Regions from separate parts of the Butyrivibrio sp. AE2005 genome, predicted to be linked through region 4. Evidence: riboswitches for the same ligand, from Rfam matches in the RefSeq annotation. Region 4 holds a riboswitch; each other region holds the start of a gene.
What was found. Region 4 has a riboswitch for cyclic di-GMP ahead of DL92_RS0104660 (hypothetical protein). Riboswitches for the same ligand answer to the same signal wherever they lie in the genome.
Positions count from the first base shown of each region.

Region 1: another riboswitch for cyclic di-GMP. It lies ahead of DL92_RS18870 (hypothetical protein); the one in region 4 lies ahead of DL92_RS0104660 (hypothetical protein).
Region 2: another riboswitch for cyclic di-GMP. It lies ahead of DL92_RS0104375 (hypothetical protein); the one in region 4 lies ahead of DL92_RS0104660 (hypothetical protein).
Region 3: another riboswitch for cyclic di-GMP. It lies ahead of DL92_RS0109625 (hypothetical protein); the one in region 4 lies ahead of DL92_RS0104660 (hypothetical protein).

Region 1 covers NZ_JMMD01000011.1:54,142-59,829, forward strand. Annotated here, with positions in the region: gene DL92_RS0109565 (hypothetical protein) at 1-2,170, opposite strand, end outside; gene lepB (signal peptidase I) at 2,226-2,837, opposite strand; gene DL92_RS18870 (hypothetical protein) at 2,846-3,559, opposite strand; cyclic di-GMP riboswitch class I at 3,870-3,955, opposite strand; gene DL92_RS0109580 (flagellar hook protein FlgE) at 4,174-5,484, opposite strand.
Region 2 covers NZ_JMMD01000003.1:187,141-192,828, reverse strand. Annotated here, with positions in the region: gene groL (chaperonin GroEL) at 1-1,271, opposite strand, end outside; gene DL92_RS0104380 (co-chaperone GroES) at 1,297-1,581, opposite strand; gene DL92_RS0104375 (hypothetical protein) at 1,781-2,446, opposite strand; cyclic di-GMP riboswitch class I at 2,515-2,601, opposite strand; gene DL92_RS0104370 (hypothetical protein) at 2,810-3,136, shown strand; gene DL92_RS0104365 (SseB family protein) at 3,216-4,259, opposite strand; gene DL92_RS0104360 (hypothetical protein) at 4,537-4,926, shown strand; gene DL92_RS18180 (metallophosphoesterase family protein) at 4,923-5,688, opposite strand, start outside.
Region 3 covers NZ_JMMD01000011.1:68,575-74,262, reverse strand. Annotated here, with positions in the region: gene DL92_RS0109640 (hypothetical protein) at 1-369, shown strand, start outside; gene DL92_RS0109630 (PBECR4 domain-containing protein) at 929-1,690, shown strand; cyclic di-GMP riboswitch class I at 1,916-1,989, shown strand; gene DL92_RS0109625 (hypothetical protein) at 2,070-2,729, shown strand; gene rsmH (16S rRNA (cytosine(1402)-N(4))-methyltransferase RsmH) at 3,133-4,188, shown strand; gene surE (5'/3'-nucleotidase SurE) at 4,207-4,941, shown strand; gene DL92_RS18875 (putative bifunctional diguanylate cyclase/phosphodiesterase) at 5,017-5,688, shown strand, end outside.
Region 4 covers NZ_JMMD01000004.1:14,054-19,741, reverse strand. Annotated here, with positions in the region: gene DL92_RS0104670 (sigma-70 RNA polymerase sigma factor region 4 domain-containing protein) at 1-527, opposite strand, end outside; gene DL92_RS18230 (helix-turn-helix domain-containing protein) at 639-1,013, opposite strand; gene DL92_RS0104660 (hypothetical protein) at 1,287-1,529, opposite strand; cyclic di-GMP riboswitch class I at 1,784-1,859, opposite strand; gene DL92_RS0104650 (hypothetical protein) at 2,052-2,336, shown strand; gene DL92_RS0104645 (flavodoxin family protein) at 2,380-2,820, opposite strand; gene DL92_RS0104640 (hypothetical protein) at 2,921-3,301, opposite strand; gene DL92_RS0104635 (DNA/RNA non-specific endonuclease) at 3,322-4,854, opposite strand; gene DL92_RS0104630 (ATP-binding protein) at 4,856-5,688, opposite strand, start outside.

The DNA of each region.
Region 1 (5,688 bases), on a different contig from region 4:
CACGATGATCGTAAGTAACACATCCGTACGCTCCGCCGGACTTCTTATAATAAATTGTTGCTCCGTCAATATGCTGGATCAGTCTTCCAATCTGTTCTCTTGTTCTGCCGCCGATATTCTCAACAAAGTTGTCGGTATATAACGCCATACTGTCATTTAAGCCATCAAATCCGTTAGCGCCGTAAGTAACAGTATACGATCCATACTTTTCATTGTTCTTTACCGGCTTTCCGCCTTCTTTGTCAAGCTCAAAGACATACAATCTGGGAGAATTCTGTCCAAGGTGCTTGTAATCTAAAGTATAAGATCCCTTTCCGTCAGCACCTGTTGTAATACTAAAGTCGCTTCCCTGAATCTTTCTGGTTCCTTCAGCATCCTGATATACCGCGAAGAAGAACTTTCCTGTCTTCTTTGCACCATTTACAACTTTATTAACCGTAATCTTATAATCGCCAATTTTCTGATATGTCTGTGTCGAGTTACCAATTGTATAGTCTTGAACATTTTTAATATTCTTAACGGCTATGTTTGCTTCACTGTGGTTATTACATCCGTCGTAGTCGTTCGCAACGACACCGAAGTATGTAGAATCACCGAGCATATCTATGATCTCGTTTGCGGAATAGTCCTTTGTTCCCACCCAGGAACGTCCGTTTGCACTCTTTATAACACCGAAAACACAGAATGAATCAGTCTGGAATGAAACGTTATCACTTGAATCGCCAAGATCGACTTTTCCGTCATCAAAAACTTCTACTTGAATATCATTGGCTGAAATACTTGTAGCTTCACTTGTTGAATCAAATTTCTCTTTTACTTCATCTGTAAGAGGAAGGTGTACTATAGTAACTTCCTCTGAATTGTCTGTATCAAGATCTGCTGAGATCTTGTTGTTTGTATACTCAATCGAAACAGAAGCTGTTCCATCTGTAAGATCGTACTCTACATTGTCAAGCAGGAATGCAATATCCAGAAGTACAGTATTCTTCTCATCAAATTCTACAGCCGCTGCGTCTTCTTCTCCGCCATCACCGGCAATCTCACCTGCCTTGCTGTTAAGTGCGGCAAGATAAGCATCGTAATTATATCCCTTTGTATTGCGTTCAACTTCTGTAACTGTAAGCTCAATTCCCTCAGGGAATACATCAGGCTTAGTAAGTACAACCTTAACCTTTGCATCACCATCCGAGTATACAAACTCTGTCTTTGTATTTGCAGGATAGTATACAAGATCAAGCTCTGTATCTTCTTCAAGCTCTCTTACTTCGCCGTCAGCAGTTGTTACTTTATATATATAATGTTCAACTGTTCCGTCTTTTACATCGGTAAGAAGTGAAGCGCTGTCCTTATTCTCTTCGCTGTTAGCAGATGCAGCAAACTCTTTGGTCTCTTTCTCAACTTTCACGATCTCGTCATCACCGATAACCGCTTTGTTAAAGAAATAGCCCTCAAAATTCTTAGCATCCTTCTTGATATCAAAGGAGTCTGTGATAGAAAGTTCTTTTGATTCCGCAATCTCTTTATCATGTGAATCCACATATTTTACTGTTACGATCACATCTTTGTAATCTTCCAGGGATTCAATTGAAGATGCTTCTGTTGATGCTTCGGTAGACATCTCAGATGATGCCGTACTTGCAGCGTCCGATGCTTCTGTTGATGCAGTAGAAGCTAAATCAGATTCTTCCTCTTCTTTAACGGTTGTTCCATTAGAAGCAGCAGACTCAACAGTGTTTTCTTTGTCAGCTTCATCGGTCTTTTCCTCTTCAGCTTTCTTCTCTTCACTGTCGTCCTTATTCTCCACAATGGAATCATCAGAGTTATTCTCATCCTCGGGAGTAGCGTTTTCCTCAACAGTAACTTCTTCAGCGTTACTGTTGCCATCACCGTCGCCAGATTCATCACCGGCATCGGCGTCGTCCCCGCTGTCTTCGCTCTCCTGATTCATCTCTTCGATCAAACCGCTCTCAAAATCGTCATCAGCCGTTTCCATTACAAGACCAACTGACTGTGCTCCCTCTTCAGTCATCGCAGCAGCAGGTTTGTTAAGCACATACAATGTGATAGAACCTGTAATGATTGCAACGCATAAAACAAAAGCAAGCCATTTCTTGTAATTCTGATGCTTTTTGATGTAGTTTTCTGCGCGGTGTTCATAATCTTTGCGCATATCTCTTATCCTCTTACCCTTTTACCCATTATTGTCTGCTAGTTACATTTTTTGCTTACAGTCCTCCGAATTTGCTGAACGGATAAACTCTAAACACAACTTTCCCGATAAGTTGTTCCTTGGTTACACATCCGACCACGCTGCTTCGTGAATCAATCGAAGCACTTCTGTGATCTCCAAGTACAAAATACCTGTTTTCCGGAACCTGATATGGAAATGTCAGGTCAGTCGGTTCAAAACTCTTTTCTACATACGGCTCATCAAGTAATTCCCCATTTACAGATACATTGCCGTCTGCGTCGAGATTGATCCAATCTCCGGGTGAACCCACGACTCTTTTTACCAGAACTTTGTTGTTGTAGTAAAAAGCTATCAGCTCTCCGGGTTCGAATGATGTTCTAGTATAAGCTACCACCAGATCTCCGGTTTCCAGTGTCGGCGTCATACTATCTCCTGTTACTTTTAATACTGCTATGAAAAAGCTGGAAACAAGTACCGCAAGTGCCGCGACTACAACGACTACTATCAACGTATTTCTCAGCACTTTCTTGTATTCCTTTTTGCTGTTTTCCCTTTTCAGTTCGCTTTTTAACTGATCCAGAGAAGGCTTAACCTGCTCCTGCTGCTCCTGCAAAGGATTTGCCTGTTCTTTCTTTTGTTTACCCATCTGTGCTCTCAGTCTTTTTCTCTTTTATATATCCTAGGCTTTTCTATTGCGCCTGAGTATGCTTCACCACGTGTCATCGGTCTGCCCAATGTTCCGGTGTAAGCTTCTTCATGTGTCCGGGCTCTTTCAATGGAACCTGTACGAGACAATCTTTGTGCAACTGCCTTTTCCACAGCTTGATTGACCTTTGCATCTATGTTTTCCATCTGCGTCTTCTCGTACATTGCCATTCTGAGCTTGCTTTCTTTAATGCCCTTCATAAGCTCTTTGTACTCAGCTTCCGCATTCTTTTTAACATTATCAACATAGATGTTGGCTGCTCTCTGAGCTGCTTCCATAATGCCGCCCAACTGAATGGACGCTTCGGCGAGTGACTGCGAGTTTTCAATCTTCTCAAGTGCATCGTCAACCTGTTGTTGTAACTCCGCTTTTTCTCTGGCGAGCCTTGCTTTCAGACCGGTTATGTCCTTGTCGAACTTCTCCTGCATCTGATTCTTTTGTTCATTGAACTTGGCTCTCATCTGTGCCTTTTCTTCGTCGAAACTCTTTAACAGGTTACTTCTTTCTTCCGCAAGTTCCTTAAGAAGTTGTTGCTTCTCTTTCTCGACTTCTTCTTTAATTTCTTGTTCACGCCTCTTAGCTTCGTCGGCCTCTTCCGAGAAGTTGATCATCATCTCCAAAAGTTCCGCTCTGCTTAGTTTTTTTAAATTGACCTCTGCCATTCTCTGTCCCTATACTCTTGCTATTGTTGAGGAATCTCATACAAGTTATCGGTTGCAACGTAAATATAATAAATTAAGATATCGTGCATCCAACCCTGAGGTCTTCGCATGATACCTTAAATAATTTAATAATTATCAGGCAACCGCAAAGTTCTAGAGGCCAGTGTCGATGAAATTACGTTTCCATAGTACGCATCGCAAAAATACTACGATGGTTCATCCTTGAACAAAATCCGTACCGTAACTTGCATAAAATTAGACCGTCTGTAAAAGTGCAGCTCGGTCTTCATCTTGGCGCAGTTAACCCAGCGCCAGCAACTGGCTGTCTGTCACATACGTGATTGAGACCCTCTAGTTTTGCGTCACCGCCTTCCGGCGGCTTTGCCCTTTATTTTGCTAAGTTAAACACGTTATAACGAAAGCGCTAACACAAAAAAATTTTTTCAAAAAAACTATATTTCGTCATCTCGTAAGATGAATATACCCCATCGGATATTAAAACGCAACCACTTTTTCACAAAAAAAACACAGTTTCCATAAAAAGAGGGCTGAACCCACGCTCAGCCCTGTGTTACAAAATTTCACTTTCGCAAAAAAAGTTCTTAGTTTCCAATTTACCGTTTCAGACCTCTGAGGATCTGAAGCATCTCATCAGATGTTGTGATCACACGGCTGTTAGCCTGGAAACCTCTCTGTGTCGTAATCATATCAGTAAACTCTTTCGATAAATCTACGTTACTGGATTCGAGCACTCCGGATGTCATATACCCTCCGTCGGCAGTAACATCCACAATCTGCGCCTGTCCCGAATTAAGGGATTCCGCATAAAGATTGTCGCCAACCTTCTCAAGTCCCATGGCATTGTTGAATTCCGCAACAGCTATCTGTGCGATCTTTACAGTCTGTCCGTTGGAATACTTTGCAAACACCGATCCGTTGTCCGTAATGGACATTCCGGTCATACTTCCGTTTGCATATCCGACATTTAACCCTCTCACATCTCCCTTATACGCATAAATTGTAGAGTTGTGAGATGCAGTTGTGCCTGCATAGTTTGTCGTATTTGAAAAGTCTATATTGAGAGGTCCAATCATCGAAGCTCCGCCTCCGAATGACATGGTCACGATTCCGTTTTCGTTGCCCCCTGCACTTATAAGCTCTCCCGAACCCTTGCTGTAAACAAGATTGATATTGGTATCTGTAGTGTTTTGAAGAAGATTACCCTCATCGTCCTGTACTGACGCAAGAGAAAGCGAATAAGTATTGTCTGCGTCGTCTCCTCCGTTTGTCAGCTTAAACTTAAGAGTATAAGTTCTTCCGTCATTGCCGAATACTTCAAGTCTGACGTTCTTGCCGTCTGCCTCATCGAAAGTGCCGTCAAGACTATCAATATTCCCTCTGAAATATGATGCGGATGTTGCAGTTCCGCCTATCGTCTTAGTTGCATCAGTAATAAGATCAAGTCTCGTCACATTTGCTCCCGGTCTGATTCCGTCTTCACCCATTACACCCATAACATAATATCCGTTATTCTGGGTTACGAGACTTCCCTGCGCATCGATCGTAAACGCACCGTCCCTGCTAAAATTCCTGGTCTGGTTGTCAGGACTTATCACAAAGAATGCATCTCCTGTGATCATCATATCGAAGGCATTTCCCGTAGCCTGCATCGAGCCCGACTTCGAGATGTTTGTATAAATTGAGGAAACCTTCGATCCAAGTCCTATCTGAGCAGCATTTGTAGTCGCAACGTTATCTCCCGCTCCGGTTCCGTTCTTTACAGTCTGATAAAGAACGTCAGAAAAACCCGTTGCCTGTGATTTATATGCTGTTGTATTGACATTGGCAATATTATTGCCAATAACATCCATTTCCAATTGATGGGTTGTTAGTCCGGAAACACCTGACCAAAGTGATCTCATCATAGAACACATACCTCCAAGTCACGTTGCATTATCCACTACCTGCTATTTACTTTATCGGATGCTTTTTTTATTTCCTTTAGAGCAAAATAAAAAAAGTAAAAGAATTTTTTCAACAATGACTGTGTTCTTGTGCTCATAAAATCAAATTACTTTCTTTTCCATTGATCACCCCTTTCGAACATGATAAACATTCCTCATTGGCAT
Region 2 (5,688 bases), on a different contig from region 4:
ACTTCCTTAGATGCGTGGATATAAGCCGATCCACCACCGAAGATGATACCTTCTTCTACAGCAGCTCTTGTAGCGTTGAGAGCGTCTTCCATTCTGTACTTAGCTTCTTTCATTTCAGTCTCTGTTGCAGCACCTACTCTGATAACGGCTACACCGCCTGCAAGCTTAGCAAGTCTCTCCTGAAGCTTTTCTTTATCGAAATCTGATGTTGTATCTTCAATCTGCTTCTTGATCTGAGCAACTCTTGCTGCGATCTCATCTTTCTCTCCAAGACCGTCAACGATTGTTGTCTTCTCTTTTTCTACCTTGATGCTCTTAGCTCTTCCGAGGTCATCAAGTGTTGTATCCTTAAGCTCAAGGCCAAGGTCTGAAGAAATAACCTTACCACCTGTAAGGATTGCGATATCCTCAAGCATAGCTTTTCTTCTGTCACCGTATCCGGGAGCCTTAACCGCTACTACATTGAATGTTCCGCGAAGCTTGTTAACGATAAGTGTTGTAAGAGCCTCACCGTCTACATCCTCGGCAATGATAAGGAGCTTAGATCCTGTCTTAACGATCTGCTCAAGAAGAGGGAGGATATCCTGAATGTTTGAAATCTTCTTATCTGTGATAAGAACATAAGGATCTTCAAGATTTGCTTCCATCTTATCCATATCTGTAGCCATGTATGCTGAAATATATCCTCTGTCAAACTGCATTCCTTCTACAAGGTCAAGCTCAGTCTGCATTGTCTTTGACTCTTCGATTGTGATAACGCCGTCGTTTGAAACCTTCTCCATAGCGTCAGCGATCATCTGTCCTACTTCATCATCTCCAGATGAAACAGCGGCAACTCTCATAATCTGATCCTTGCCCTTAACCTTTGTAGCCATCTTTCCGATTGCTTCAACAGCGCACTCTGTAGCCTTCTTCATGCCCTTTCTGAGTACGATGGGGTTAGCACCTGCAGCAAGGTTCTTAACACCTTCATTGATCATTGCCTGTGCAAGAACTGTAGCTGTTGTTGTTCCGTCACCTGCTACATCGTTTGTCTTTGTAGCAACTTCTTTTACAAGCTGAGCGCCCATGTTCTCATAAGCATCTTCAAGCTCGATCTCTTTTGCAATTGTAACACCGTCGTTTGTGATTGTAGGTGCACCGTATGATTTATCAAGAACTACGTTTCTACCCTTAGGTCCGATTGTAACTCTGACTGTATCTGCAAGCTTATTAACGCCTTCCACCATAGCTGTGCGGGCGTCTGCGCCGTACTTAATTGTCTTTGCCATTTATTTATCCTCCGAATGTGTTTGATTATTTAATGATAGCAAGTATATCGTTCTGCTTAACAATAATGTATGTTACATCATCAAGCTTTACTTCTGTTCCGGCATATTTTGAATAGATAACATTGTCACCCTTCTTAACCTGCATAGTAACTTCTTTACCGTCAACTACTCCACCGGGTCCGACAGCGATAACTTCTGCCTGCTGAGGCTTCTCCTTCTCTGCTCCGGGAAGTACGATTCCTGATTTTGTTGTCTCTTCTGCTTCAAGCTGCTTTAATACAACTCTGTCTGCAAGTGGTTGTAATTTCATTACAAATGCCTCCTTTATATGATGGTTTGAATAATCTTTTTAATTGTTAGCACTCTTTTAAGTTGAGTGCTAACCTCTAAGAACATATATTAGTGACTTCGCTTTATATGTGCAAACGCGAATATAATACCATATTTATTATATTCGCGTTTTTTCTTTCATATTCTCTTTTTTTCTCTCTTTTGCATCATATACTTTTTTATGGCTTAAAATACGTAATCGCAACAATCTTATCATCCACTGCAAACGTGATTCCGCAGTCCTTGAAATCATAATTCATGATATGGCTTCCCTCATCAGCTTCACTTGAAGGCTCTCCGTAAGCGGCTCTTAATTCTTCTTCCGTACTTCCGACGGAAATGCCTTTGGAAGTCTTTAAGTTCTCATCATGAACCGTAAGCTGTGCAGGCTTTTTAACCCCATCGACCTCTTCAGTGAAAAGAATCATTCTATCGGTATCAATATAATAGATATTTCCGGAATTATCGCCCGTCTGATTATCTTCCGTACTGATAACACTCAGTATCGTTTCAATATCATCATTTATTGAAGCAACTTTTCCGTTGTATTCAAAAGAACCGGCAGGAAGCTCAGGTTCCTCGGAAGTTGCTTCCGTAGCCGCTTCTTCTCCCGAAGCTCCATCGGATGATTCTTCCGAGCTGCTTTCACTAAATAATCCTTCTATGTCAATATCCTTTTCATCATTGATAAAAGACTCAACAAATTCACCTATATCGGATACTTCCTCTATATCCGGTAATCCCTCGATTTCGGGCAGTCCCTCTATTTCAGGTAGCTCATCACATCCGGAAAGTGCGAACATCAGCACTGTTGCCATTAAACATGTCAAAATTCTTTTTTTCATACAACCAACTCCCTTTCAAAAACCCCAACTAACAAAAAAGACCGCACAAACAGCAGATCACCCCGCTATTTTGCAGTCAAACCATCTCTTTATATAAATATAAAAGATTTACGACTTTGCGCCCATACATTGCTATATGTTTGCCCTGTTTTATATATGTTAATTTTAACATAACTGTAAAATATTATCAATCTCAGCCACCCCATATCAGGCATTCTCCTTTATTTGCAAATATTTCAGCCTTATAATCCACTTTTATGGCACAAACTCTTGCATCATTCGGAAAAATTATTTATAATCATTTTATTAACATATATTTTACAAAAATGTAGAGAAACTTCGTCTCTAAGATTGGAAAATGCTATGGAAACTAAAATAATATTCATCAATGATGAACTTACATCGCATAAAAAAGAACTTGAGAGCTGCAGAAAAGAGATCAATGAACTCCTGGCAAAGTTCGAAAAAATGGAGCTTGATCCCGCCAACAAAAGCTACGTACGCATGATGGCAGCCAAGATCAACATAACAATGCACGATATTGATTCAAATATCCGAAAGATATCTTTTGCATATAATATCGCGGAGCAGTATGCCGAAAGGCTCATCAACTATTCATATATGAAAAACACGCTTCTTACGAATGATACCGAAGATGAAAGTCCGGATACAAAGCATTCCCAAAATTGAATGTCAAAACATCAAAAAAGCTCATAATAATACCTCCTGCCAACTTCTAATGACAGGAGGTTTTATATACCTAAAATATTTACATAAGTTTCTTTCGTCCGAGCATTTTTCTGATCATGCCCTTGGACATCTCAAAGCCAAGCGATCCCGAATTAACAACAATCATATCTTCAGGCGCGCCCATAAGATCCGATGCTTTCCAGATCCAGCCGCCCCACTCTTCCTGGGAATAAACCTTATTAAATTCATCCCAGTCGGTAAATACCGGAGTTGCGTTAGTTTCATTCTTTCCGCTTCCTTTGGAAAGGCAGGGAATGGAAATCTTTGTCCCCTTTTTCACCGAACCCTTTGCATCAATTCTTTTGGCAATCTGGTCCATCCCTTTGACAGGCACCAGAAACGAAGCACTTCGAAATGTTTTGACTATATCTTCTTCAAGCTTCTTAAGCATTTCTTTTTTCCCGTCATAATCGGCACTGTAAAGGCGTTCTTCCTGGAACTTTGCCACCGAGCGGAAAAAATCCGGATTCATCACAGGACGGTTTATTGCAGGCGTCTTGCTAAAATCCGGCGCCGGGATTATTTCTTCGCTCTTAATAGATATCGCAGAATATGCCAGGATATCTACCTGAAAAACCTCTACTCCGCGCATATAAGCCGAGATACCAAAGAATCTGAACAGATCGCTGTGAGGTATTTCAGTTACTTCAAATGTTGTTCTGAACTGTTTCATAAAGTAACCGACACATTCATCGGCATACTCTCTTTCCGTAAAAACCCAGACCCTGTTTCCGTCATCGATAAACGGCGAATGAGTTATCCTGTCTGTAACCGTCCAAAGACATTCCGCTGACTTAAGCCTTTCTATTATGATCTTCTTAAGTACGTCTATTGCCTTAACAAATCTGACTGCGTGCGCATCCTTCTTCTTTAAGGTATCCTTGCTTATACCTACAAATAATCCCTTTTCGACTGCATAACACGCATTTGAATGAATCGTAATAATATCCTGGATTGGGAGCTTTTTAATCTCCTTCATGGTTTCTGTTTCATCCGGACTTATCCTTGGCACATACCTGTCACTTATGGCATGTGCATGCTGTGTTCTCTCTTCTCTTGTCATTAATAAAAAAATATCCCTTTTGTCTTTTGCTGTTTCTTCTGCTACGTTATTAGGAAATTAATTATATAAACTTCCTATTAACATCTTACCATGTGCGCCCTCTTATAGCAATAATTAGCCCTCTTAAAACCTGCCATAATTATTTCATACTCTTTTAATAATAAATAAATTGCATCCACGGCACTTATATTACATAATACTGTTAAGAAAATGTCGTTTTCAAAACATGGATGTTTTGAGTTTACAGATGTATCGCATGTACAAGGAGGGCAATGTTATGAGCACAAATATATTTAACAGTCTATCGGGCTCATACAATTACATGTCCGATATGAGCAATCTTATTTCGGATTATTCAAGCATAAAAAACGGCTCTTACAGGTCGCTTATGAAATCATATGTGAAAAAAGTCGGCAATCAGGCAGCACTTGATGCATATCGCGAAACAGGAAGCACTGCAAACGTTTCTGTTTCAGATCCCGACAAGGCTACAGATTCAAAGAAAGTAACTTCTACATCAAATACCAAAGACACAAGCAAAGTTACTACAGACAAATACGAGAAATTCAAATCAAACTGGCTTGATAACCAGCTTAAACAATATGAAAAAGACGGCAGTAAAACTACTGCCGCCGACACATCTGTATCAATTGATACAACAACTTAATTTGTTTTATGCGGAATCTCTTTTCCCGCAAGATCGATATAGTTCTCTTTAAGAGCTATAGCCCAGTACTTTTCCGGAATATCCGGCCATTTAACTGCTCCGCGCTCCTGCTCGCACAATCGCATGGCGCGGAGCATAACTGTTTCAGTAAGATCTACTCCCGTCCTTATCGTGTGCATCGCAAGTGCGGCCCAGGCAGGTGCAATATTGCAAAGGCCCGACTCCTTAAATTCCTTTAAAATTTCTTTCCTGTTATATTCAAGCTGAATAAGCTCTTCTTCCCATGTCTTCCCGTTTCCGTGAAGAATGCAGAACTGCGTCTTTCCTCCATGGAACCACGGAATACCTATAGATCCGGGTCCTACCGTTTTTTTCCCTCTGTAAACATATGCATCCTGAATATGCACATGCCCGTGAAGAAGGAGCGACGTGTTCATATGCGCAAGTATCCTCTTCGTATTTCTCTTTTCTCTGATAAGCACCTCACTGGTATTCTCGGGCGAACCATGACAATACTGAAATTTCGGCATTCCCGGCATCTCATATATTCCCTGATTCTGAAGCGAAGCAAAAAAATCAAAATCTTTCTCCGTAAGATTATTATAAGTATAAAGAAGACTTCCGCTCGAAGATCCGGCTTTCCAGCCTTCTCCGCCTCTTTTCTTGTAGTTAAGAAGGTACTCTTCTCTGTTTCCGCGGATTATGCAGGTATTAAAGTACTGCTTGAGAACATAAATAAGTTCCATTGTCTTCTGAGGATAC
Region 3 (5,688 bases), on a different contig from region 4:
ATCAGAACTCAGGAAAGGATGCTGGCAAATAAGAAAACCAAGACCAATGATGACCCTGCATCAGGAAAATATTTTGGCATTGAGGTTTATTTGCCAAATGAAGTAAGAAAATCAACTAATGAGTATGCGAGCACAGATATAGCAACAAATCAGAATCTTATTGCAAACATCCGTGACAACATTAGAAACACAGACCTTTCCGACAAAAATGCTGTCAACAAGTTGATAACCTCGTATGAAGATATGATGAGACCTGCTTATAATGCACAATATCCAAATAGCATTAAGGCTAACGTGGATGATGCACTTTCTAAGGATATAAGCGAATTTCTTAAAATTATCGAATATGCAGACAAGTTTGTTAGATAGCAGAGTTGTATACTGTAACAGGTTTTATACGGATATATTCAGAGAGAAGCAGGAAATCCTTTGCTTCTCTTCTTTTTGTTTGTGGTCATGGAATGTTATAATGACGTGGAAATGCGTAAACTAACATAAATGGGGAAATGCTATGCAACTAGAAAAGCAAGTTGCTAATACCATATTTGACAGAAGGGATTATGAGGAAACATTCTTTATTAATCGACTAGGAGTTGATAGAAAAAACATGTTTGCGTTTTAAAGGACAATTGGGCTGAGAATTGGAAAGAGATAGTTATATCGATGTGTTAAAATTCTATGAAGAATGCTGTTATTGCTTGTAAAACAGTATCCTTTATCGTATTATTTAATTAGAAAAAGTTGACTTTGTTGTGGTGATAATGTATCATATAGGTCTATTGTATTAAAAGATATGCAGGCTCACTTGCTGAGGGATTCACGTCGGCTGAACCGGGCACTCCCCTGCTTAAAAAATAATCGTGAACGATTGCCGATAGTAAAGCTTTTGGCTCTGGCCAAGAGCTTTACTTTATTTTTGGAGATAATCATGGACATTACAGATATCAGGAAATGCGCTCAGGCATTTGCCACTTATTATCTTGAAAGCTTTTATATTGTTGTTACATACAATGGGAATGGATTTATCCTTATTGGTGAGACAGATAATTTTCCACATCTGATAGGAATATCAAAGCAAATCTATAATTCTAATGGATACAGAACACCAAAGAAGTTGTATAGAGACATTGCTGATGGGCAATCTATCAGTACGAAGATTGTCCCCAATGTCATATCGACAACTTCCAAAATGTATAAGAAAGTTCGAAACTTTATCAGCAATAGAGATGTTCTAATTAGCAATAGCTGTCCTATAATCTTGAGATATGATCCTCAAAAATCAAATCGTAAGCTTAATAATGTAGATATACTTATATCAGATTTGAATAAAGGATATATGTTGGGGTGGATATACAATGCAAAAATTAGAGTGAATTCAGACATTGATATCACGAAGTATTGCATCAGTACATGGATAGATGAGTCTGACGGAAATGTTCAGGGTAAAGAAAAATATATGCCTGGGCAGGATGTGGAGCTTATTAAAACTGTGTTGGTATTTGATAAGAATTCAGAACTCCTTCGCCAGAAAGAGTATAAGTACAGTGCTAAGCAGAAATTGCAAATATTAGATTCATGTTGTAGAAATAATTGCAATTTATTGTTGGATGACAATAATGCTCGGAATTATATTAAACTTGCAAAAGAAAAAAATATTTTGTGTTCTATAAATGGAGTTATTCATACCTAAGACATTGATGTGAGAATTGTATGGGGAAGTCGATAGAAACTGTTTGACCAGTTGTTTGACCTTTCGGTCAGTCGGTGTTGTCAAACCTCCTTTCCGTGCGGGCTTTGAGATTTTTCAATCGTGTTCGAATCACGTCACTCCGATTGAATAATAAGGCTACAAACATAGTATTATCTAAGTTTGTAGTCTTTTTTTCTGGGTAAAGTATCATCCCGTTTATTCTTGAATAATTAAGGGCAAAATTAGAGAAATCTAATGACGCAAAGCTATAGGGTCCGAAAGGATAGCCAGTTACAGTTTTATTGCGATGCGTAGGTATCGCTTTTTTTGCGCTTTTTATATTAAAACAAAGGCTAACGAAGAGGAGACTGATTGAGGTATGAAAAAAGGCAATGAAATGAACAAAGAAGAATTACGAGATGCATTGAAAAAAGCTTATGACAAGCTGAATGAGAACGAATTTAGCGATCTTGATGATCAGGAAGAATTTTTATTAAGTGATTACGACTATAAAAATACAAAACTCCAAATTAGAGCTCATGGAGGCGTTGGTGCAGCAATTAAATGGTTTTTGATCGGATACTTTGGTTATGAATTAATTTATTGCGGAATCATGGAATTAGTATTTTACGCGAGCCCGGAGTTTCTTGCTAAACTGAATTCGGATCAAAATTTGGCAAAGTTTTTCGTAGGGTTGTTATTTGCCGGAGTTGGAGTCGGTATACTTTTGGCAATCATAGTAAAGAGAAAAGCCATTAATAAAATTGTGAAGATTACTGAAGAAATAAAAATGAATATTTCTGAGCTTGATAAAATGCGCAAAGAACGCATAGATAAATATCCTGAAATATTTGGCTTTATTCCCGAAAAATATAACGATAAAACTGTCATAGCAAAGATATTGGAATATCTAGACAATATGCGTGCTGACAATCTTAAAGAAGCAATCAATCTTCTTGAACAGGAAATAGCTACGGAACAATATAAGAATGAGATAAGACAAGAAATCGACGATTTGTATATTGATTCTGTTTACTGATATTGTAGTGTGATTTTGTAAGAAATGTGACTAATTCGAGCGTTACGGAGCTCCTTAGTCACATTTTTTCTTGAAAATAGGGAGTTTTGGAGTTCTAGATGAGGAAATGAAGGGGAGATTTTGACTATAACAAATGTTATCAAATGTATTAGTCACTGTGGCCTTGGAAATCCGGGGAAAAGTGTGACTAATTCGATATGTTTTTGCTCTATTAGTCAAAAAAAGGATTTTGCGACCGGATCGGGCTAAAAATCCTGCAAAAATATGATACACTACACTTTAGTACATTGTTTTTTGACCTGCCGGAGCCGGCCAAAAGAAGATGTAGCAAAATCACAGTGTATGCGCCGAAATAAAAGCGGATGCACCAAAAAACAAAGCAAATACACCAAAATCACAGCGAATGGAGAAGAGTGTGGAAGAAAAGCAGCATAAGAGAAGAGTTCGTTATTCGGGAAAATATCCCAAGAAGTTTGAAGAGAAGTACAAGGAGCACAATCCGGAGAAGTACAAGGATGTGGTGGAGCATGTAATATCCAAGGGTTCGACGCCTGCGGGGATGCATATTTCCATTATGGTAAAAGAAATCTTGGATTTCTTGCAGATAGAGCCGGGACAGCAGGGGCTTGATTGTACGCTTGGGTACGGCGGACATACTTCAAAGATGCTTGAAAAACTGCAGGGGAAAGGCTGTATCTACGGACTTGATATCGATCCGATAGAATCGAAGAAGACTGTAGAGAGGCTCAGAAACGCAGGATATGGAGAGGATGTATTCAAGTTCAGGCAGATGAACTTTGAGAATATAGATAAAGTGTGTGATGAAGCCGGAAAGTTTGATTTTGTTCTGGCAGATCTTGGAGTGTCTTCCATGCAGATAGATAACCCTGAAAGGGGCTTTTCTTACAAGATTGACGGGCCTCTTGATCTTAGGCTCAATCCGGACAGCGGAGAATCGGCAGCTGAGCGCCTTCACAACATAACCAAAGAAGAGTTTGTGGGTATGCTTGTAGAGAACTCAGATGAACCTTATGCGGAAGAGATTGCGGAAAAAGTTTTTTCGCTAATGAAAAAAGGCAATCCCATGGATACGACAACCGCGCTTCGTGAGGCGATAGAAGCGGCGCTTTGGAAGGTTCCTAAAGAGGAAAAAGCGGTAACGATAAAAAAGAGTTGCGCCAGAGTTTTTCAGGCGCTCAGAATAGATGTAAACAGTGAATTTGAAGTGCTGTATTCTTTTCTTGATAAGCTTCCGTCAATACTTAACGAGGGCGGAAGAGTGGCGATACTTACGTTTCATTCGGGAGAAGACAGGCTTGTTAAGAAGTCTTTTAAAGAGCATAAAAAAGCCGGCATATACAGCGAGATATCAGAAGATGTGATAAGGCCGTCCGCGGAGGAGTGCAGGATAAATCCCAGAAGCAAATCCACCAAGATGAGATGGGCTGTAAGGAACTGATAGTGGAGAAAGGACAGAATGACTAGAAGGATTCTCATAACCAATGATGACGGAATAAAGTCCGAGGGACTTTTAAGACTTGTAAAAGAGGCGGTAAAATTCGGGGAAGTATGGATCGTGGCTCCTGAAAGCGAGAGGAGTGCGGCATCTCACAGTATAACCCTTAGGCATGCGATAGATATATTCCCTGTGGAATATCCTGTTGATGGCGAACATGAAGTTCATGCATACTCATGTAGCGGAACTCCGGGGGATTGCGTAAGACTCGGTTGCACAACTATAGTTCCCGGCGGGCCTACGGTGGTACTTTGCGGAATAAACTTTGGGTACAATGTTGCCTCGGATATTCAGTATTCGGCTACATGCGGATCGGCTTTTGAGGCTGAGTTTCAGGGTGTTTCCGCAATCGCTTTTTCCGAAGGCGCAGGCGAATGTCACGAAGTATCCGACAAATATCTCTACGAGATCTTAGAAAAACTCATAGATACAGAATTTGTTCCCGGAAAGATTTATAACGTTAACTTCCCGTTCTGTCCACTATCAGAGTGTAAAGGCATTCTCTATGACCGCGAAGTGTCGCGCGGCATGGTCTATAAGGACGGATACAAAGAAGTTGAGAAACTAGAGAACGGCGGAGCCAGATACATGGTGGACGGCGTGTTTACGCCCGAAGCAGAAGATGGCACCGACTACAGAGCGGTTCTTGACAATTATGTGTCTGTCGGAACAGTTATGAACGTTGGAAATATATAATCTTTATCAGAATTAATTATCGGTGTTTCTGTTTTTTGCTGGAATAAATTATCAGAATATTATAAAATTTAAAATATGAATACTGAAAAAATCTTTGGTAAAAATGCATATTTTTATAATAAAGAATCAGATCCTGAAGAACTTCTTAAACTTATTTCTTATGGTGTTCAGCAAGATGATAACGGGTATATATTCCTCGATAACAACGGAAAATGCGTCTATGCAAACAGAAAAGCCTATAGCATGTTTTATGTCATGGAAGATCTGGATCTTTTGTATGAGGCATTTGAAGCGTGGAAAAGGTCTCTTGGTATAGAGGCGGATGCTACGACCTGGTGCAGGATCTATAATTCTACGGGAAAAGAGCGCCTTTATCGCGTAAGATTTAGAAGGGTTCACGATGAGAGCGGCAAGATCATAGGAAGTGTCTACTCTATTCAGAATATTTCCGATTCGCTTGAGGGCGAGTACGGTGAGCAGTACAGGCTTACGCATGACGATCTCACACAGCTTTATAACAAAGAGGGATTTATCGGGGCTGTAAGAAATCTTTTCCAGAATTCGCCCGAGGAAAGGCAGTTTGTACTTGTTTATTCCAATATCAGAGACTTTAAGCTTATAAATCAGCTCTTTGGAATAGACAAAGGAAATGATATCCTTGTAAACATCGCGGATGCCATATCGCAGAGAGTCAGAGAAGAAGATGTTTACGGAAGAATAAACGGTGATCAGTTTGCTCTTTGCCTG
Region 4 (5,688 bases):
ATAACTACCTGTTTCATGAGCTTCTGCTTGATTCGAAAAATGCACTTTCTTGCTGATTCAACCGAAATCCCATTTGCATCTGCAATATCTCCCAACGGCGCATGTGACTCTATGCGACTCATAAAAATATCACGTTCTCTCGGTTTCAAGCTGTTAAGCTGAGCATTATACAATTTGTAATCCAGCCTCATCTGTCTTATAACAAATGCGTCTTTCTTGAACTCTTCTTCTCTATCTGTCCCAGTCAGTACTCCGTTGGAAAAATCACACCCCATCAGTGCGTCACGTATCAGAACATTATTGGTAGCTGTGTTTCCTGTAATATCACTGATTTTGTTATCCTGAACTCGGACTCCCAGATCCTCTATACCTCCTCTTCGATTGGAAGCCTTCTCCCTCTCGATGAGATATACAAGACCATCGATATGGCTATCGATTATTCCAAGAAAAGTTACAAAATTGCTACTGATCAACCTCACTCTTTCTGCAGCATCAGCCACAGCATATTGTTTTACCAAACTTGCCATTGTAAATCCTCCAACTAAAGAGGAAACAGCTGTATTCAAGAAATAGTTACCGGTTATTTCTATCTACAATTACATTCTATGGGCTTCTATGGCATGCAACGAGTCCCAAGATTATGACTCAGCGTCAACGCAGAATTGACTTTTCAAAGTTCCGAGCGCCCTCAACTGCTCCAAAGCAACTCTCTTAAGCTCAGGTCCCAGATTCTTAAAAGTGTTCATCATCTCCTTCTCTTCGAAAACATCCTTTATACATCCACACTCTTCTTCATCGATAAATATTGATGTCGGAACCTCCAAAGCCACGGCAACCCTCTTAAGCATTGATACCTTAAGTTCAAGCCTATCCTGTTCATATAAAGAAATTGTCTGCTTCTTGGTAAATACAAGCGAAGCCAACGTTTCCTGACTGATTCCTCTCTGCTTCCTGATAAATCTGATTCGCTCCCCAAGTGTCATCACATCAAATCTTTTGCTCTCATTACCCATATCTCCCCTCCGTTCCGGAGTCCCAAAACGGAAACATACTTAGCCAAGAGCAGATATATCAAGAAACAAAAATAGAGCCTGCAAAACACAATAGACCTAAGGTCAAAACCTTTCGGTATATTTCCGTTTTGCAGGCTCCTTCGATGCTACGTGCCACGCACGACTCTTTAAGCTCTTGGCAATACTTTTGATAAATGATGCTGTTCCTCGCTCAATGGCACTGCACTAGTCCATCAATTATCTCATCTATATGAAATTGTAAATATAAGGCTACTAATAAGCTTCTATCGCAAGCCCTAACAGCTCTTTATGATACCTATGAAGTATCTCGATCAGCGCTTCATTCTCATCTTTAACAATAGTAGTAACAAACCTTTTGGTCGCACAAATCCTGAGCACCGATCCGCAGACATCACACTTTTCAACACATGACGCGAATTCCGCTCGCATAATCTTATTTCCGCATACTGGGCAATTCACCCACAGTTCGCCTGTTTCCGGTATTTTAGTTTTCATAACCTTCTACCCCATACTCTTTCCACAGATTAAGGAAAATATTTCTTACAATAACCAATTGACTACCGGCCTTAATCTGTATGTCCACCCTACGCAAGCACTGTACCTACATAGTCAGATGCACGAAAGAAATGAAGAACTATTGTGCGATCATCCCTAATCTATTTTACTAAAACAACGTAAAAACAATCTTCTCCTTTCGATTAGAGTTTTAAAGGTTCGAAAAAAAAGAAGCTGTCACCAGCTCCCTTCATACTCGCAACTGGCTGACTCTTGTGAGTCCCTATAGCTTTGTGCCACCGGATTGCTCCAGCTTTACCCTTGGTATTGTTCTGTTCGAACATTTTTTACACTTTTATTTTAACCGAGACGCCCCTAAAAAGATACGGCAAATCCTACAAAATAAAGCAGTTTATTTTACCAATTTAGCAAAATAAAGCGTGCTCATTTTGATTGAAACATCTTTGCTAAAGGTGTATTATATATGCGAACATCAGTTCTTTTTCATTGAGGTTATTTGTTATGAGTAGAGTTATTGATAATGTAGACGTCATCTGCCAGCACAAGGCAAACGGAGAAGTTATTCCTCTTCGTTTTCGCATTATGAACGAAGACGGTCAGTATGAAAATTATACGATAAAAGGTTATAGAACCATTACCCATCCGGGGCCTTATACTACTCCGGACGGGCTCTATGTTTCTTATTCCACATTTGTTTTTGAATGTGTAGTTGTTGTGCTTGATTACAAGCGGAAGGTACGGTTATATTTTGAAACCCATAACAGTAAGTGGCGAATTGCGATATGAAACAACCTTCCAGAACCAAACCTGCCATACTCACACCATTCTTTTACAAACCTTTATAGAACTCCACCGCGTCTGCAATTTCATCCTCTGTGGGATGCCCTTTCTGAATACCACCAACGAGCTTAAACGGGCCAAATGTATCAAATCCTTTACACTGAAATCTACCAAGCTCATTACACTGCTTATCCTTAGTAATCTCTGCTATACTGTCAAAATACCTTTTCAGAGGATTCCCTGCTGTAGCTATGTAAAAGACATCTTTCTGCGGCGGAAGATTAATCTTGGCAAAGTTCAAAATCTGCTCAGCGAATTTGCTGTAATAAATCCCGGATGCAAAACCAATCCTATCATATCCGTGAAGATCTGCTTCTCGCTTCTGTGCAGAATCAATAAGCACCACATCAGAATCCACAGCCTTGATCGCATCAAGGACTTTCTTGGTATTCTCGTGGTGCTTAGAATAGTAAACAATACATGTACTCAAACGTTTTCACTCCTCTGCATTTTTTATATAAGCCATACTCAATCAGAACACAGTAAATGCTCTTACTATTGTAACAGAAAAGTGTTTCTTTGGTCTGTTGTTATTCGATAATCAATTCAACTGTATTATCCACTTCTTTATTATATACATGCTTACCAATAATCTGTCTTAACTTAACAATATCATCCATATCATCAGATGCAAATTCCAAATAACATATATTTGATTTTTTTACATTCAAATCATCATAAAAATCTGTAATATAACAATAAAACTTATCAAGTATATCTTCTAAAGGATACTGAGATATTTCTTCAGCGTTTTCTCCTTCTCCCAATTCCGGCTCCTGTTCAAATATAAGAGAAGTAACAAACAATGTTTCATCGCCGTTTATCTTCTTAAAAACTCCATCTGCTGCTTGCTTATACTCGCTACTACCAGCACTATATTTATCTGCATTATAATTTTTTATATTTTTCATATAGTTTATCCTTTCAGCTATCATACTTTGAATGGTAATGCATTTTTAATATTAAAATCAGTTATAGCCGCCTTTACTTCACTAACAGCAGCATCACCAAATTCTGCCGCCATGTTAATGGTATTATGAGCAATTGACTCTGCCTTATTTTGCAACTGTTCAAGTTCATCTGCATGAGCTTCTATAGCATCTCCTGCCTTCTGAACTACAGTTTCATAAGCTCCTGATGTAACAGCATATCCTACCATACCGCCAACAAGGCCTGCACCTGCTCCAACCACTGTTCCTGCTCCAGGTACAATCGACCCTATCGCCGCTCCTGCTAACGTTGAACCACCAATAGCACCTGCAACTCCTACTGCATTCTCACCTAAATCATATGCTAATTCATCTGCGCCTATTTCGCCCTTCGCATAATCAACCACTGTGTCATAGGATGAAATCCCAAATGATACCGCCGCCGCTGGAATGCACGAGTTTCCTAATGATGAAATCAACGAATTAGTCGACGCAGACATAGCTGTTGCTACTTCGTTAGTAATAAAGCCTGCACTATATCCCACAGCCCCCGCCGCCGCTGTCTCTTTTGCAATATTAATTGCTGCCTCGTCTGCAGTTATTTCACCGTTGATACATGCCGAAACATTGTCCACTGTTGACATAGCACATGTCACTGTCGCAGCAAATGCCCCCTGTTCTACTCCTACCTTATTTGACAATCCGTGTTTTTCTCCTATATCCACAACAACTTTCTTAACAGCACTCGAATCAGAATCATTATAAATTTTCTTTAAATCATTCGGTAACTCGTATACTTTATCGTCATATTTTATCGTTGGTTCAAAAAAAGAGGGTCGTTGCTCATCTGCAACATAGTTCACCTTCACCTCATAATCCACTTTATGACCATCCTCTTTAAGCTTTCTTACAATATTTTCCACTTGCTTCATTTGGCTTCTATTCACCTTAAAGTCCTGTGGAACTACATTTTCTTTTGTGGCTGGCCCGCCTAAGATATCAGCAATAATATGCCCCCTCTCATCTTTAGGTCGGTATGTAGCATCTTTTAATTTCTCACTTAGAATTTCTCTCGAAGACGCTTTTACTTGTACATCATCAACCTTACAACTAATAGTCCTTCCAAAATCATCTGTCTTGGCAACAAAATTTTCTTTGATAATCTCTATATCAGGCTTAAGCTTTAACTCCGTTGTATACTTCACAGTATCAGTGATTTCTTCTAGATAAGCTGTACCTTTACCATCATAGCTAGTTGTCTTAGTAATCCCATCTTCAATCAGTTCAACAGTCTTTACAAGTTTATTCTCTCCGTCAAAATAGTTTTTTACTGCATTTCCAACTTCATTTCTACCAATAGCCTTGGATATAGAATCACCCATAGATTGCTCAATCTGCCCAAAACTCCCCTTAACGTCCTCAACACTTGATTTAAAAGATTTGTTGAACGATTCTATCTTGCCAGAAATATCAAATTTTTCGTTCTTAGCCACATTACTATCAAGCTTCTCAAAACCATTCAGTCCAGCACCCATACTATTTCACCACCTTTGTTAATACATGACAAATTTCATCAACTTCTTGAGCACCAAAACCTTTTGTCTTTTTTATCACAGCTTCTCTAAGCATATCTGGCATTTCCGAATCAATTATCCTTTCATAATCTGATTCTGTAATACCAAGTATAGCCATCAAACTTTTCTGTAACTTAGGAATTTCCTCGACATCCCATACAAGTTTCCCACAGAAAAAAACATAATCATTTATATACTTCATAATTATTTTTCTATGATTACTTGATAAATCTATTGCCTTCAAATCCTGAAGTAGCACTTTTTTCCTAATTCTTTCATGCTTTATCCACGGCGACATCAATACAGAGACAAGTTCCAATCTTGCCTCCTTTAATGGTCTTATTTTGACAGGATTACTATTAACATAAGGAACATCATCTATAACAGGAGCCTTATCAATCATCGTCAATACTGGGCTGACCCAATCATTCTGATATACTACCGCAACTCCGCTAGGAAGTTTTGCGATTTCATTTACCTGATCTTCTGTAAGTCCCATGGATCTTCCTACAGCTTCTCTATCATTTGCTTCCGGTGTCCTAAGAACTATCTTTGTATTAGTATTCTTTATTGCAGAAATATCAACCGATGATGGTGACTGATCAACAATTATAAAGCCTTCTCCATATGTACGTATTTCAGCAATAGTTTGCGTAAGCATTTCTACAGATTTTCCAACAAGTTCCGAATCTCCACCACCAGACGTATTCTTAAGTAGATTATGCGCTTCCTCAAGCACTGTTACATGCTTAAGCCCATTATTATTTGCTACTTTTCTATCCACCCTATACTCAT